Regions from separate parts of the Azoarcus sp. CIB genome, predicted to be linked through region 1. Evidence: predicted binding sites of a transcription regulator. Region 1 holds the regulator's gene; each other region holds the start of a gene.
What was found. Region 1 encodes sigma-54, which starts transcription at its own class of promoters, with help from an activator protein. Its sites were predicted from a motif close to TGGCACGCTTNCTGCTNA; they were not measured.

Region 1 (3,493 bases):
CTCCAGCTGCTCGCGGTGCAGGTCATACAGCCGCGCGACGCTGGTCTGCCGCATGCGGACCCCAGGAGGCGAACAGCGAATGGATTGCCGCGGTGTCGGGCGCGTTCTGCAACTGGTCGCGGAAGTCGCGGTCGCTGAACATCTGCGCGAGCTCGGACAGCAATTGCAGGTGGGTTTCGTTGGCCTGTTCGGGCACCAGCAGCACGAACAGCATCGTGACGGGGCGGCCGTCGGGAGCGTCGAATTGCACCGGGGCGGACAGGCGCAAGAAGGCGCCGGCGGCTTCCTTCAGGCCCTTGATGCGGCCGTGCGGAATCGCGATGCCCTGGCCCAGCCCGGTCGAGCCGAGGCGCTCGCGCGAAAAAAGGCTGTCGAAGACGACGCTGCGGGCGATGCTCTGGTTGTTTTCGAACAGGAGTCCGGCTTGTTCGAAGACGCGCTTCTTGCTGCTGGCGTCCAGATCGATGACCACGTTCGAGGGGGGCAGGAGTTCGGCGATGAGGCTCATGCGAATCACCACCTGCACGACACGGGCCGTGCCGCTGCCGGTTGGGTGCGGGAGGAGGCTCGGAGTGTGCTGCAGGCGCGGGTTGAAAACGCGCGAATTATAAACACACCCCGGACCCCCGGCGCGAATTAAAGAATCACAGCTCGGTCGGCTGCTGGTGCTTCAGCGTGTCGTGGCCGTGGTCGTAGTTCTTGTCCTTGTACTTGAGGACCTGGCGGTCGAGCTTGTCCGTCATGCTGTCGATCGCGGCGTACATGTCGCCGTCCTCGCTCTCGACGAAGATGTCCTTGCCGCGCACGTGCAGCGTGACTTCCGCCTTCTGCCGCAGCTTCTCCACCGACAGAATCACGCTGACGCTGGTCACGTTGTCGAAGTGGCGGATGACGCGATCAAGCTTGGTGTTGACGTACTCGCGGATCGCGGGGGTGACTTCGACGTGATGTCCGGTGATGGTGAGATTCATGATGTTTCCTCGTATTGTCAGATCGTCTTTCAGATCGCTTTGCGCAGGCTGACCGGCGGGATATTGAGTGACTCGCGGTACTTCGCGATCGTCCTGCGTGCCACCACGATACCCTGCTGGCCCAACAATTCGGCAATTTTCGCGTCGGACAGGGGCTTCTTCCTGTCTTCGGCCTCCACCAGCTGGCGAATCAGCGCTCGAATCGCCGTGGAAGATGCCGCCCCACCGGTGTCGGTGGCAACGTGGCTGCCGAAAAAGTACTTCAGCTCAAACACGCCGCGCGGTGTGGCCATGAATTTCTGCGTCGTGACTCGCGAGACCGTCGACTCGTGCAGCTCAAGCTGGTCCGCGATTTCCCTCAACGTCAGAGGTCGCATCGCCACATCGCCATAATCGAAGAACTGCCGCTGCTGGTCAACGATCGCCTGGGAAACCCGCAGGATAGTGTCGAAACGTTGTTGCACATTCTTGATCAGCCAGCGCGCTTCCTGTAGCTGGCTGGTGAGCGCGCCGCCCGATCCCCGGTTCTGCTGCAGGATGCTGGCGTACAGGGAATTGATGCGCAGCTTGGGCATCGCCTCGGGGTTGAGCGTGACCGTCCAGCGGTTGCGCACTTTGCGCACGACGACGTCGGGCAGGATGTAGCGCGTCTCCTGCACCGAGTGCTGTGAGCCCGGATGCGGGTCGAGGCGGCAGATCAGCGCGTGCGCGGCGCGCAGCGCGTCGTCGTCGCAGCCGGTGGCGCGCTTGATGCGCAGGAAGTTGCGCTCGGCGAGCAGGTCGAGGTGTTCGTCGACGATCTTCAGTGCGAGGTCGCGCGTCGGGCAGGACGGCATCGCCCTGAGCTGCAGGCTCAGGCATTCCTGCGGCGTGCGCGCGCCGATGCCGGCCGGGTCGAGGTTCTGCACGTGGTGCAGCGCGATCGTGAGGTCGTCGAGGTCGTATTCGAGTTCCGGCGGCAGCAGCGGCAGCAGTTCATCGAGCGACTGGTTGAGGTAGCCGTCCTCGTCGAGCGCCTCCATGATGAAGCGCACCAGCGCGCGGTCGCGATCGGAGAGCGGCGACAGGCTCACCTGCTGGTCGAGGTGGTCGCGCAGGCTGGTGCCGGCGGCCTGCAGTTCCTGGAAGTCGGTGTCGTCGTCATCGTTGCGGTTCGACGAGCCGCTGCCCGCGTTCGACCACTCGCCGGCCTCGTCGAAGTTTGCCGGCTCGGCCTCGTTACGCGTCTCCTCGCTCGGTGCGGGGGTGTCGGACTGGCTGCCGGACTCGGTCGTGCCCGGCGAAACCTGTGCGACGCTCGGAGAAAAGTCGCTGCCGTCGCCGTCCTCGCGCTCGAGCATGGGGTTCTCGAGGAGGAAGCGTTCCAGCTCCTGGTTCAGCTCCAGCGTCGACAGCTGCAGCAGTTTGATCGATTGCTGCAGCTGCGGCGTCAGCGTGAGGTGCTGCGAGATCTTGAGCTGGAGTGACGGTTTCATGGGACTACGCTGGCTGGATCAGAGGCGGAAATGCTCGCCGAGATAGACGCGGCGAACCTGTTCGTTGGCGACGATCTCGTCGGGCCGTCCACTCGCGAGCACGCGGCCTTCGCTGATGATGTAGGCGCGGTTGCAGATGCCGAGCGTCTCGCGCACGTTGTGGTCGGTGATCAGTACGCCGATGCCGCGGTCGCGCAGGAAGCGGATGATCTTCTGGATGTCGAGCACCGCGATCGGGTCGACGCCGGCGAAGGGCTCGTCGAGCAGGATCAGGCGCGGGTCGGTCGCCAGCGCGCGGGCGATCTCGCAGCGGCGCCGCTCGCCGCCCGACAGCGACACGGCGGTGTTGTCGCGCAGGTGGGCGATGCCCAGCTCCTCGAGCAGTTCCTCGAGGCGCGCGTCGACGCGTTCGCTGTTCAGGCCCTGCAGCTCCAGCACCGCGCGGATGTTCTCGGCGACGGTGAGCTTGCGGAACACGCTCATTTCCTGCGGCAGGTAGGACAGGCCGAGGCGCGCGCGCGCGTGCACCGGTAGGTGCGTGAGCTCGGCGTCGTCGAGGCGGATGTCGCCGCCGTCGGCGCGCACGAGGCCCACGATCATGTAGAAACAGGTGGTCTTGCCGGCGCCGTTGGGGCCCAGCAGACCGACCACCTCGCCGCTGCCGACTTCGAAGCCGACATCGTGGACGACGGTGCGGGCCTTGTAGCGCTTCTGCAGTCCGGCGACCTTAAGCAGACTCATCGGGGTTCTCTTTCAATATCTTGCGGATCACGTCGGTGCCAAAGCCGCGGCCTTGCAGGAATCTCGCCTGACGCGCCCACTCGCGCACGTCGGCCGGCGCGGCGTCGAACTTGCCGCGCCACACGGCGCGTGCGCGGTCGACGTCGTCCTCGACCGTCTCGGCATCGAGCGCCGCGTCTATCGTGTCGCGCCCGACGCCGCGCTGGGCGAGCTCACGCCGCAGGCGCGCGGTGCCGAAGCGGGCGGCCTTGCTGCGCACCCAGGCTTCGGCAAAGCGGTGGTCGCTGAGCAGGCCGAGTTCGGTGA
Region 2 (3,493 bases), 1.8 Mb from region 1:
CGCTGGCCGAGAAGGCCGGTTTCCCGAAGGGGGTGTTCAACGTCGTCACCGGCGATCCGGTGGCGATCGGCGGCGAGCTCACTTCGAGCCCCGTCGTGCGCAAGCTGTCCTTCACGGGTTCGACCGAGGTGGGCCGCTTGCTGATGGGGCAGTGCGCGCCGACGCTGAAGAAGCTGTCGCTGGAGCTCGGCGGCAACGCGCCCTTCATCGTCTTCGATGACGCGGACCTGGATGCCGCGGTGGAGGGCGCGATGGGGTCGAAGTACCGCAACGCCGGCCAGACCTGCGTGTGCGCCAACCGCCTGCTGATCCAGTCGGGCATCTACGACCGCTTCGCCGAGCGCCTCGCCGAGGCGGTGAAGGCGCTGCGGGTCGGCCCGGGAACCGCGGACGGGGTGAATGTCGGGCCGCTGATCGACGAGGCGGCCGTCGCCAAGGTCGAGCGTCACATCGCGGATGCGGTGGGGAAGGGCGCACGCGTGATGACGGGGGGCCGGCGCCATGCGCTGGGCGGGTCCTTCTTCGAGCCCACGGTGCTGGCCGACGTGACGCCGGCGATGCGCGTCGCGCGCGAGGAAACCTTCGGCCCCGTGGCGCCGCTGTTCCGCTTCGATACCGAGGAGGATGCGATCCGTATGGCCAACGACACGGAGTACGGCCTGGCGGCGTATTTCTACTCGCGCGACGTCGGGCGCATCTTCCGCGTCTCGGAGGAGCTCGAATACGGCATGGTCGGCGTCAATACCGGGCTGATGTCGAACGAGGTGTCGCCCTTCGGCGGCATCAAGCAATCCGGCCTCGGGCGCGAGGGTTCGGTGTACGGGATCGAGGAGTATCTCGAGATCAAGTCGATCTGCGTGGCGGGCATCGATCGATGAGCGAGGCGATCGCGCTCGGCCACCCACAGCCGACGGAGACGTCGGCGTGGGTGCGGCGCTTTATGCCGCTGGTGGCGCCGGGCGGCACGGTGCTCGATTACGCCTGCGGCGGCGGACGCCATGCGCGCCTCTTTGCCGCGCGTGGCTTTCGCGTCGTGGCCGTGGACCGCAACGCCGAGGCCCTCGCAACGCTGGAGGGGGTGCCGCGCATCGAGTCGCGCTGCGAGGATCTCGAGGATGGCCCGTGGCCGCTGGTCGATGAGGTCTTCGACGCGGTGGTCGTCACGAACTATCTGTTCCGTCCGCGCTTCGCCGATCTGCTTGCCTGCGTGGCGCCGGGGGGCGTGCTGATCTACGAGACTTTCATGCTGGGAAACGAACGCTTCGGACGCCCCGCGAGTCCCGAGTTCCTGCTGCGGCCGGGCGAGCTGCTCGGATGCCTGGGAACGGGTTTCACGGTGCTGGCGTTCGAACAGGGGGTCGTGGAGCGGCCGAAAGCGGCGGTCGTGCAGCGCGTGTGCGCGGTCAGGCGGGCGGCAGATGCGGTCGCGCTGCCGCCTGCATCGGAGTGAGCTAATGCGTGGGTAGCATCCCCCGAACTTGCCGCAAGAAGTGGGCGATATGCCCCATGTGGGGCATATCCCTCTAGGCCGCGAAATGGCCGTATCGGCGGCGAAGGGGCGCGGTCATTGAGGGCGGGAAATTTTTCCATCGGTGGCACGGCGCGTGCATAGGGAGTAGCGAACCCGGCACTCGAGTCCGGGGATAAGCAGCCAACCGCCCCGGAGGCCGAACATGAATACCCCCAACGTCACCGTCCTCAATGCCAACCGTGTCGCCGGACTGAAGACGCCGTACGCGACCCGCCGCGTCCCGACGTCAGCCTTCGTGACGCTGCTCGGCGGCGCGCGTGTCCCGCGCGTCGGCGACCTGATCCTCGCGCGTGTCGACAAGCTCGGGCAGCACCGCCATCTGGAACTCGCCTGCGGACGGCGGGCGCGTCTGTACGAGGGCGACGAGATCGTCCTGGCCTATGGCAACCGTTACGCGCCCGACCAGTTCGAGGCCGAGGTGCCGTCCGACCTCGGCCCCTGCCACATGGTCGCCGGTGGCGGCGTGGCGGCGCGCGTGATCACGCGTCACGACAAGATGCGCGGTGCGACGGTGGTGCAACCGCTGGGGCTGCTGGGCGACCGCAGCGGCCGGCCGCTCAATCTCGCCGACTTCGCCCTGGATGCGCCACGCACCGACGGTCGCCGGGCCTTCACGGTCGCCGTGGTGGGCACCTCGATGAACGCCGGCAAGACCGAGACGGCATCGAACCTGATCCGCGGTTTTGCCAGTGCCGGGCTGCGCGTCGGGGCGGCGAAGGTGACGGGCACGGGGGCCGGCTGCGACGTCTGGATGATGGTCGATGCGGGCGCGCAGAGGGTGCTGGACTTCACCGATGTCGGGCTGCCGTCCACCTACCTCGCCGAGCCGCGCGAGGTGGAACGGGTGATGGGCACGCTGCTGGATGTGCTGTATGCCAGCGGCGTCGACGTGGTGGTGTTCGAAGTCGCGGACGGCCTGTACCAGCGCGAGACGGCGCAGTTGCTGAAGTCTCAGGCGTTTGCACGGGCGGTCGACGCGGTGGTCTTTGCGGCCGGCGATGCAATGGGTTCGGCCGGTGGCGTGCAATCCTTGCGCGCGATGGGCTTGCCCGTGGTCGCAGCGAGCGGCCTGCTGACGGCTTCGCCGCTGGCGATGCGCGAGGCCGCGCATGCGACCGGGCTCGAAGTGCTCGATCTCGATGCGCTGCGCAGCCCCGGCATCCTCGACTTCATGGGGTTTCGGGCTGCGGAAAGCCTCGCAGTGGGAGCCATGTGATGCCGGGCGCAGCGTCGGCCGTGCCGCGCATGTGGGCCGGGGCGCGGCGCGCGATGCTAGCGGGGCTGGGCCTCAACGGCATCGCACAGGCCGTCGCGGCGCTGGCCTGCGCCTGGTTGACGCATCGTTTCTTCGAAGTGGTGATCGATCAGCGCACGGGGGGCTCGGGGCTGGCGCTCGCGCTGATTGGCGGGCTGTTGGGCGCGGGGGCAGTGCTCGCCGCCCTGCGCGTGCTGGAGCGGGTGCAGGCCGAGCGTCTGGGGCAGGATTACGCTTCGGAACTGCGGCTCGCGCTGTACGACAGCATGGCCGGGCAGTCGCCGCGGCGAATGCAGGCGCGCAGCCGCGGCGCTACGATCCTGCGTTTCGTGGGCGATGTAAAAGGAATCCGGCGCTGGATCAGCCTTGGTTTGCCGAAAATTGCGGTCGGCGTGCTGAGCGCAAGCGTGGCCTTGTCCGTGCTGGCCCTGGTCAATGGCGTCATGGCCTTCGCCGCGAGCGCGGGCTTCATCGGCGCGGCGGTCACGCTGGCCGTTCTCAGCGCACGGGTCGATCCCGCCGTGCGGGAGGCGCGGCGGCGGCAGGCACGCCTCGCTGCGAACGTGAATGACAAGATCGGCGGTATCGCCGTGGTGCAGGTGTTCGATCAGGTCGCACGCGAGCGCGCCCTGATCGAGCGGCAGGGGGCGGGTCTCGCCGACGCCATGGTCGCGCAGACGCGTGGCATGGCCCTGCTGAAATCCGCT
Region 3 (3,493 bases), 1.3 Mb from region 1:
CGGCGAAGGCGAGGAGGTCGTCGACGAGGGTGCCGATGGGGACCTCGTAGTTGCCGGGCTGGGCGAGGGCTTCGCCGTTGAGCGTCATGACGCGGCTGACCAGCGGGCGGCCGAGGTCGATCGCCTGATGGATCGCGAAGGCGGTGCCGACGTTGTGCACGAGCACCCCGACGTCGGCGGCGCGCGACTCGGCGGGCACCTCGATGCCGGTGAGCTCGATGATGAGCTGGCGGTCCGATCCCATTGGGTAGCGCGCGGGGACGACGCAGACTTGCACGTCGGCGTGGCCGTCGGCGGCGGCGCGCATCGCGGCGATCGCCTCGGGTTTGTTGTCCTCGATGCCGATGCGCACCTCGCGCGCGCCGGTGGCGTGGCGCATCAGCACGGCGCCGCGCACGATGCCCGCCGCGCGTTCGCGCATCAGGCGGTCGTCGCACGACAGGTAGGGTTCGCATTCGCTGCCGTTGAGGATCAGCGTGCGGATGCGCGAGCGGTGGCCCAAGCCGAGCTTCACCGAGGCGGGAAAGGTCGCACCGCCCAGGCCGACGATGCCGGCTTCGGCGACCCGGCGCGCGAGTTCCTCGGGTGAGCGGGCGAGCGGGTCGGCGAGGCCTTCGAGCGGCGCCCAGCGGTCTTCCATGTCGCTGCGCAGCGTGATCGCCGTCATCTCGAGACCCGAGGGGTGCGGCGCGGTGATCGGCCCGATCGCGACGATCTCGCCGGAGGTCGGCGCATGCACCGGGGCGGAGATGTTGCCCGTGGCGGTCGCGAGGCACTCGCCCTTGAGGACCTTCTGGCCGATGCGCACGACCGGCTCCGCGGCGGCGCCGACGTGCTGCGACAGCGGCAGGTAGAGGAGCGGCGGCACCGGCAGGCGCCGGATCGGCGCTTCCGAGGCCGGGCGCTTACGCTCGTCCGGATGCACGCCCCACGGTTCGCTGCGGGCGAGGTGGCGGAAGATCTTGTCGAAGAATCCCATGATGTGCGTTCCGGGTTCAGGCGCGGGCCGGGTTCGGCCACACCCAGTGCTGCAGCGTGATCGGGACCGGTTTCAGGCCGATGGCTTCGGTCGGGCAGCGGTCGACGCAGTTGCCGCAGCCGGTGCAGGCCTCGCGCAGCACTGCGTGGATCTGTTTGGCGCCGCCGAGGATGGCGTCGGTCGGGCAGGCCTTGATGCAGCGGCAGCAGCCGATGCAGATGTCTTCGGTGACGACGGCGAGCTGCGGTCCGGCGTTGGCGACCGCCGAGAGGTCGATCTCGAGTCCCAGCCTGGCGGCGAGGCTCTGAGCGAGCGCCTTGCCGCCCGGCGGGCAGCAGGTGGCCGGCGCCTCGCCGCCGACGATCGCCGCCGCCGCACCGGTGCAGCCGGGGAAGCCGCACTGACCGCAGTTGGAGCCGGGCATCAGCGCCTCGACTTCGGCGACGATGGGGTTGCCTTCGACGTGGAAGCGGCGACTCGCGAAACCGAGCAGCACGCCCAGGACGGCGCCGAGGACGGTGAGGCTGGAGACGGCAACGAGCATGGCGACGCTCCTCAGGAGATCAGGCCGGAAAAGCCCATGAAGGCGAGGCTCAGCAGGCTGATGGTGATGAATGCGGACGGCGCGCCGTTGAACGCGGCGGGCACGCGGGCGAGCGCGAGGCGTTCGCGCAGGCCGGCGAAGACCAGCAGGACCAGCGTGAAGCCGAGCGCCGAGCCGAAGCCGTACAGCACGCTCTTCATGAAGCCGAAGCTCTGCTGCACGTTGAGCAGCGCGAGACCGAGCACGGCGCAGTTGGTCGTGATCAGCGGAAGGTAGATGCCGAGGCTCTGGTACAGCGCCGGACTGGTCTTCTTGATGACCATCTCGACGAACTGCACCGCTGCGGCGATCACGAGGATGAAGCACAGGATGCGCAGGAAGCCGAGCTCGAAGGGCGCGAGCAGCCAGTGGTCGAGCATCCAGCACAGCGCCGACGCGAGCGTGATGACGAAGGTGGTCGCGAGCCCCATGCCGAGGGCGGCGTCCATGCTCTTGGAGACGCCCATCACGGGGCACAGGCCGAGGAACTTGACCAGCACCACGTTGTTCACGAGGGCGGTCGAGAGCAGCAGCAACAGGATTTCGGTCGTGGCGGTCATGGCTGGCGCGTCGTGTCGGTTGCGGCGGGGGTCGTTACGACGGCGCTAGTGCATGGAGCGTGCCACGGGCTCCGCTGTGGGCGGAAAGTGTCGCGGATTCAGCGGTTTGCGATGCGGCGCGGACTGCCCGGCGAGCGGGTAGGGCGCCGGGGCAATCCCGACAAAGTCGACGCCGCTGTCGTCTTTGCGACAGCCCGCGCGGATTGCCCCGGGGGCGTGCTCAGCGGGATGCGAGGACGATGTCGAAGGTGGCCGCGGCGGGGGTGCCGGCCTTCGCCGCGGCGACGTCGACGCTCAGCGCCTCGCGCTCGGGCGGGGCATAGCCGTTGCCCTCGCGGTTGTTGCCGCGGAAGTACATCTGCGTGACGAATTCGGCGCGCCCGGGCTGGGCGACGCGGAAGTGGATGTGCGGCGGCCGCGAGCCGTAGTTGCCCGGCAGGACCGTGAGGAAGCTGTAGCGGCCCTGGGCGTCCGTCATCGTGCGGCCGAAGCCCTGGAAGGCGGAGTCGCGCGTGCGCGGATCGACGCCGGGGTGGCGGTAGCGGCCGCGCGCGTCGGCCTGCCAGATCTCGACGGCGGCGTCTGCGACCGGTTTTCCCGCGGTGTCGCGCACCGCGCCGCTGACGCGCAGCAGCGCGCCTTCGACGGCAGGTCCCCGTTGCGCCCGCGAGCTTCGTCAGGTCGGCGTCGATGTCGCCGTTCCAGTCGAGCGGGTAGAAGGGGCCGATGTCGTCCTCGGGCGTGGGGCGCAGGGTGGCGGCGCCGGCCGGGAGGGCGGTGGCGGTCAGCCCGAGCGGCAGGAAGGGGAGGCCGCCCAGCCAGCGCAGGAGGTGGCGGCGCAGCGTGCCGCGGGTCGTGGCGGGGCCGTGGGGGCGGGAAGGGGCGTGCATCGTGTCGTCCTGTTGAAGGCGGGCAAATGTTCGATGGCTTTCATGTCCGCGGGTTCCGTACTACGTGGCGCGTCGCATGTCACAAACCCGACATTCGCGACGCGGCATGTCAAGGCTGCGATTGGCCGTGTTGTTATTTGTTTTCAGTGGCTTGGGTCGGTAGGCCGGTCTTGGCACCGTCCTTGCGATAAGTCCCGTGAGCCTCCCGCGCCGTCGTTGTCGCGACGGCGCGGGGAATCGGATCCCATCCACCCGTCCTGAAGGAGCCCACCATGGCCATGAAGATCATCGCCGATGAATGCACCGCCTGCGGCGACTGCAAGCCCGCCTGTCCGACCAAGTCGATCACCGAGAAGGGCGGCGTCTTCCGCATCACCGTCGACACCTGTACGGAATGCGACGGCGACGCGGATTCGCCGCAATGCCTGGCGGTGTGTCCGGCCGGCGAGAATTGCATCGTCTATCTGTGATGCGCGTGCAA
Region 4 (3,493 bases), 1.7 Mb from region 1:
CGGCCTCGCGCACGAAATGGCGCACGAGCTCGTCGAAATCGTCGCGCTCGCGCAGCGGCGGCAGGCTGATGATCCGGCCGCTGGCCGCCTCGAAATTGCGCAGGTCGAGTCGCCCCTCGCGACGCAGTTCGGCGAGCGGCCGCCGTGCCGCACCGATCACGCGGGCGCGGCTGCCGTCGTGGGCGTCGAAGAGTCGCGCCTGCAGCGTTGTGGGTAGTGCGTCGATCTCCACGAGGAAGAGGATGCCGTTGGCCGCCTGCACCCAGGCGCGGTCCAGTTCCGCCTCCGCGGCTTCGCCAGCGGGCAGGGCCGCACAGTCGATGCCGATCAGCGGCGCGTCCGCGGTCGGTTTGTGGTCTTCGTGGAACGCCCGCACGAGATGCGCCTTGCCGGTCCCCATCTCGCCTTCGATCAGCAGCGGGGTGGCTTCCGCGGCGCAGTTGCGCAGCGTGCCGACAATGCGCGCGATGCGCCCGTCGCCGCGGCCGATCGCGCCCAGACGGGAGTCGTCGTGGCGGGTAGTTGCGCTGCGCGGTCCCGTGTCGACGTGGCGTCGCGAACGCAGGTTGGCGCGGGCGATGAGCGTGCGGCCTTTCAGGTCGTAGAGCGGAAAGGGCGCGTCGGGCGCCTGCGCTGCCCAGCCGACCAGGCTGCTCCAGGGCGTCGCGAAGCAGGCTTCATAGGTCGTTGCGGGATGTGACGCGTCCAGACCGAGCATTCCGCGCGCTTTGCGATTGCTCGCGACGAGGCGGCCGCCTTCGTCGAACACGACGAGCGCATGCAGCGGGTCGGCGAGCGCATCGCGGCGCGTGTGGAAGTGCAGCGTGAGGAAGCCGTCGTCCAGCGTTTCCAGCAGGCGGTGCTCGATCAGTTCGGCCGTTGTGCGCAGCAGCGCTTCGGCGTGCGTGAGGTTTTCGCGCGCATCCGACGACACGTCGAGGATGCCGAGCATGCCGCCGGTGGGTGCGAGGATGGGTGTGGCGACGCAGGTGAAGATGCGGTTGCGTGCGAGGTAGTGCTGATCGCCGTGCACCGTGACGACCGTCCCGGAGTGCAGCGCCGTGCCGATCGCGTTGGTGCCCATCGTGGCCTCGCTCCAGTCGACGCCGGGCCGCAGGGCGACGCGGCTGGCGCGGTCGAGGAAGTCGGTGTGGCCCAGCGCGCTGAGGATCATGCCCTGGCGGTCGGCCAGCAGCACCGTGGATGAGGGGCTGCCGATCTGGCGATACAGGCCTTCGATCATCGGGCGCGAAAACGCGAGCAGCCGGTTGTTTGCCGCGATGCGGTCCGTGAGTTCGCCCGGCGCGAGCGCCGTGTCGTTGAGCGGTTCGTCCGGACGCAGGCCGTGCTCGCGGCTGCGCTGCCACGATGCGATGAGCGGTTCCGGTCGGGATCTGGGGGGTGAAGCTTCCATCATGGGGAGCGATGAAGCATGAATCATTCCGTCGGCGTCGAGCCGCGCGAGTAAAGGGGTTTTTGCGGCAGCGGGGCGTGCGTGGTGCGGCGCCGTTGTCACGCATCGGAACAGGTGTTGCCTTGTTGAGCAGGCGGGAGCAGGGCAGGGCGGCGGGGCACTCGGTGCCGAGATATGCCGGATCGTGGTGCAAGTATTTGTTTGAGCGTTGAAAGATGTCTCTGGAGAAGGTGGCGGCGCTTGCTGGCACGCGCCCTGCGGAAGGGATGGCGACGCGAGACAGCGTTTCGACCAATCAACACAGCTTCTGGAGACAAGTTCAATGATCTACGAGATGCCCGGCCAGGCAGGCGCCAAGGTCCAGTTCAAGAGCCGCTACGACAACTTCATCGGTGGCAAGTGGGTGGCGCCGGTGCGCGGCCATTATTTCGAGAACATCACGCCGATCTCCGGCAGGCCGTTCTGCCAGGTCGCCCGCTCGACCGAGGAAGACATCAATCTCGCCCTCGATGCTGCCCATGCCGCAGCCGACAAGTGGGGCCGCACCTCGGCTGCCGATCGCGCCAACATCCTGCTCAAGATCGCCGACCGGCTGGAAGCCAACCTCGAAATGCTGGCCTACGCCGAGACGGTCGACAACGGCAAGGCGATCCGCGAAACCCTGAACGCCGACATCCCGCTGACGATCGACCATTTCCGCTACTTCGCCGGCTGCCTGCGCGCGCAGGAAGGCGGCATCAGCGAGATCGACGAACACACTGTCGCCTATCACTTCCACGAGCCGCTCGGCGTCGTCGGCCAGATCATCCCGTGGAACTTCCCGATCCTGATGGCGGCATGGAAGCTCGCCCCGGCTATCGGCGCCGGCAACTGCGTGGTGCTGAAGCCCGCCGAATCGACCCCGGTCAGCATCCTGGTGCTGGTCGAACTGATCGCCGACCTGCTGCCCCCGGGCGTGCTCAACGTCGTCAATGGTTTCGGTCGCGAAGCCGGCATGCCGCTGGCGACCAGCAAGCGCATCGCCAAGATCGCCTTCACCGGTTCCACCGCCACCGGCCGCGTCATCGCCCAGGCCGCGGCGACGAACCTCATCCCGGCGACGCTGGAACTCGGCGGCAAGTCGCCCAACATCTTCTTCGAGGACATCGCCGCTGCCGACGACGCCCTCTTCGACAAGGCGGTCGAAGGCATGGTGCTGTTCGCCTTCAACCAGGGCGAAGTGTGCACCTGCCCGTCGCGCGCGCTGATCCAGGAGTCGATCTACGACAAGTTCATGGAGCGCGTGCTGGCTCGCGTCAAGGCGATCAAGCAGGGCAGCCCGCTCGATACCGCATCGATGATGGGCGCGCAGGCCTCGACCGATCAGATGAACAAGATCCTGTCCTACCTCGACGTGGGTAAGCAGGAAGGCGCCGAACTGCTGATCGGCGGCGACCGCGCCCGTCTCGGTGGCGAACTGGCCGAGGGTTACTACATCCAGCCGACGCTGTTCAAGGGCCACAACAAGATGCGCATCTTCCAGGAAGAGATCTTCGGGCCGGTGCTGGCCGTGACGACCTTCAAGGACGAAGCGGAAGCGCTCGAGATCGCCAACGACACCCCGTACGGCCTCGGTGCCGGGGTGTGGTCGCGCGATGGCAGCACGGCCTACCGCATGGGCCGCGCCATCAAGGCCGGCCGCGTATGGACGAACTGCTACCACGCCTACCCGGCCCACGCCACCTTCGGCGGCTACAAGGAGTCGGGCATCGGCCGCGAGACGCACAAGATGATGCTCGACCACTACCAGCAGACCAAGAACCTGCTGGTGAGCTACAGCCCCAACGCGCTCGGGTTTTTCTGAGCGCTCGCGTTTCTTCTCTCCCTCTCGTCCGCCCACAGCGGAAGAGCTTCACGGGCGGCTTCGGCCGCCCGTTTTTTTTTTGGTGCATCGCTGCGGCAAGGGGCGAGCGCGCTTCTCGCGAACGAGGGCTAATCGTGCACTATGCTTGAAGCGGATTTCCGATCTGCCCGACGTGCCCGCGATGTGCCGTTATGTCGGCATGTGTTCCGAAATGGAGCACCTGTTCCGTGGTGGAA

Region 2: a site for sigma-54 is predicted at 1,594-1,611, ahead of AzCIB_RS13160 (P-loop NTPase family protein). Genes of this name have one in related genera too.
Region 3: a site for sigma-54 is predicted at 2,170-2,187, ahead of rsxA (electron transport complex subunit RsxA). Genes of this name have one in related genera too.
Region 4: a site for sigma-54 is predicted at 1,659-1,676, ahead of adh (aldehyde dehydrogenase). Genes of this name have one in related genera too.

The regions. Positions count from the first base shown of each region.
Region 1 is NZ_CP011072.1:4,747,080-4,750,572, reverse strand. Features, by position in the region: gene hprK (HPr(Ser) kinase/phosphatase) at 1-54, opposite strand, end outside; gene ptsN (PTS IIA-like nitrogen regulatory protein PtsN) at 23-508, opposite strand; gene hpf (ribosome hibernation-promoting factor, HPF/YfiA family) at 645-971, opposite strand; gene AzCIB_RS21300 (RNA polymerase factor sigma-54) at 1,001-2,446, opposite strand; gene lptB (LPS export ABC transporter ATP-binding protein) at 2,465-3,187, opposite strand; gene recX (recombination regulator RecX) at 3,174-3,493, opposite strand, start outside.
Region 2 is NZ_CP011072.1:2,977,168-2,980,660, reverse strand. Features, by position in the region: gene AzCIB_RS13170 (NAD-dependent succinate-semialdehyde dehydrogenase) at 1-878, shown strand, start outside; gene AzCIB_RS13165 (class I SAM-dependent methyltransferase) at 875-1,450, shown strand; gene AzCIB_RS13160 (P-loop NTPase family protein) at 1,674-2,747, shown strand; gene AzCIB_RS13155 (ABC transporter ATP-binding protein) at 2,747-3,493, shown strand, end outside.
Region 3 is NZ_CP011072.1:772,198-775,690, forward strand. Features, by position in the region: gene rsxC (electron transport complex subunit RsxC) at 1-979, opposite strand, end outside; gene AzCIB_RS03385 (RnfABCDGE type electron transport complex subunit B) at 996-1,523, opposite strand; gene rsxA (electron transport complex subunit RsxA) at 1,535-2,122, opposite strand; gene AzCIB_RS24590 (dioxygenase family protein) at 2,343-2,735, opposite strand; gene AzCIB_RS03400 (4Fe-4S dicluster domain-containing protein) at 3,285-3,482, shown strand.
Region 4 is NZ_CP011072.1:1,221,080-1,224,572, forward strand. Features, by position in the region: gene AzCIB_RS05390 (sigma-54-dependent Fis family transcriptional regulator) at 1-1,414, opposite strand, end outside; gene adh (aldehyde dehydrogenase) at 1,737-3,257, shown strand.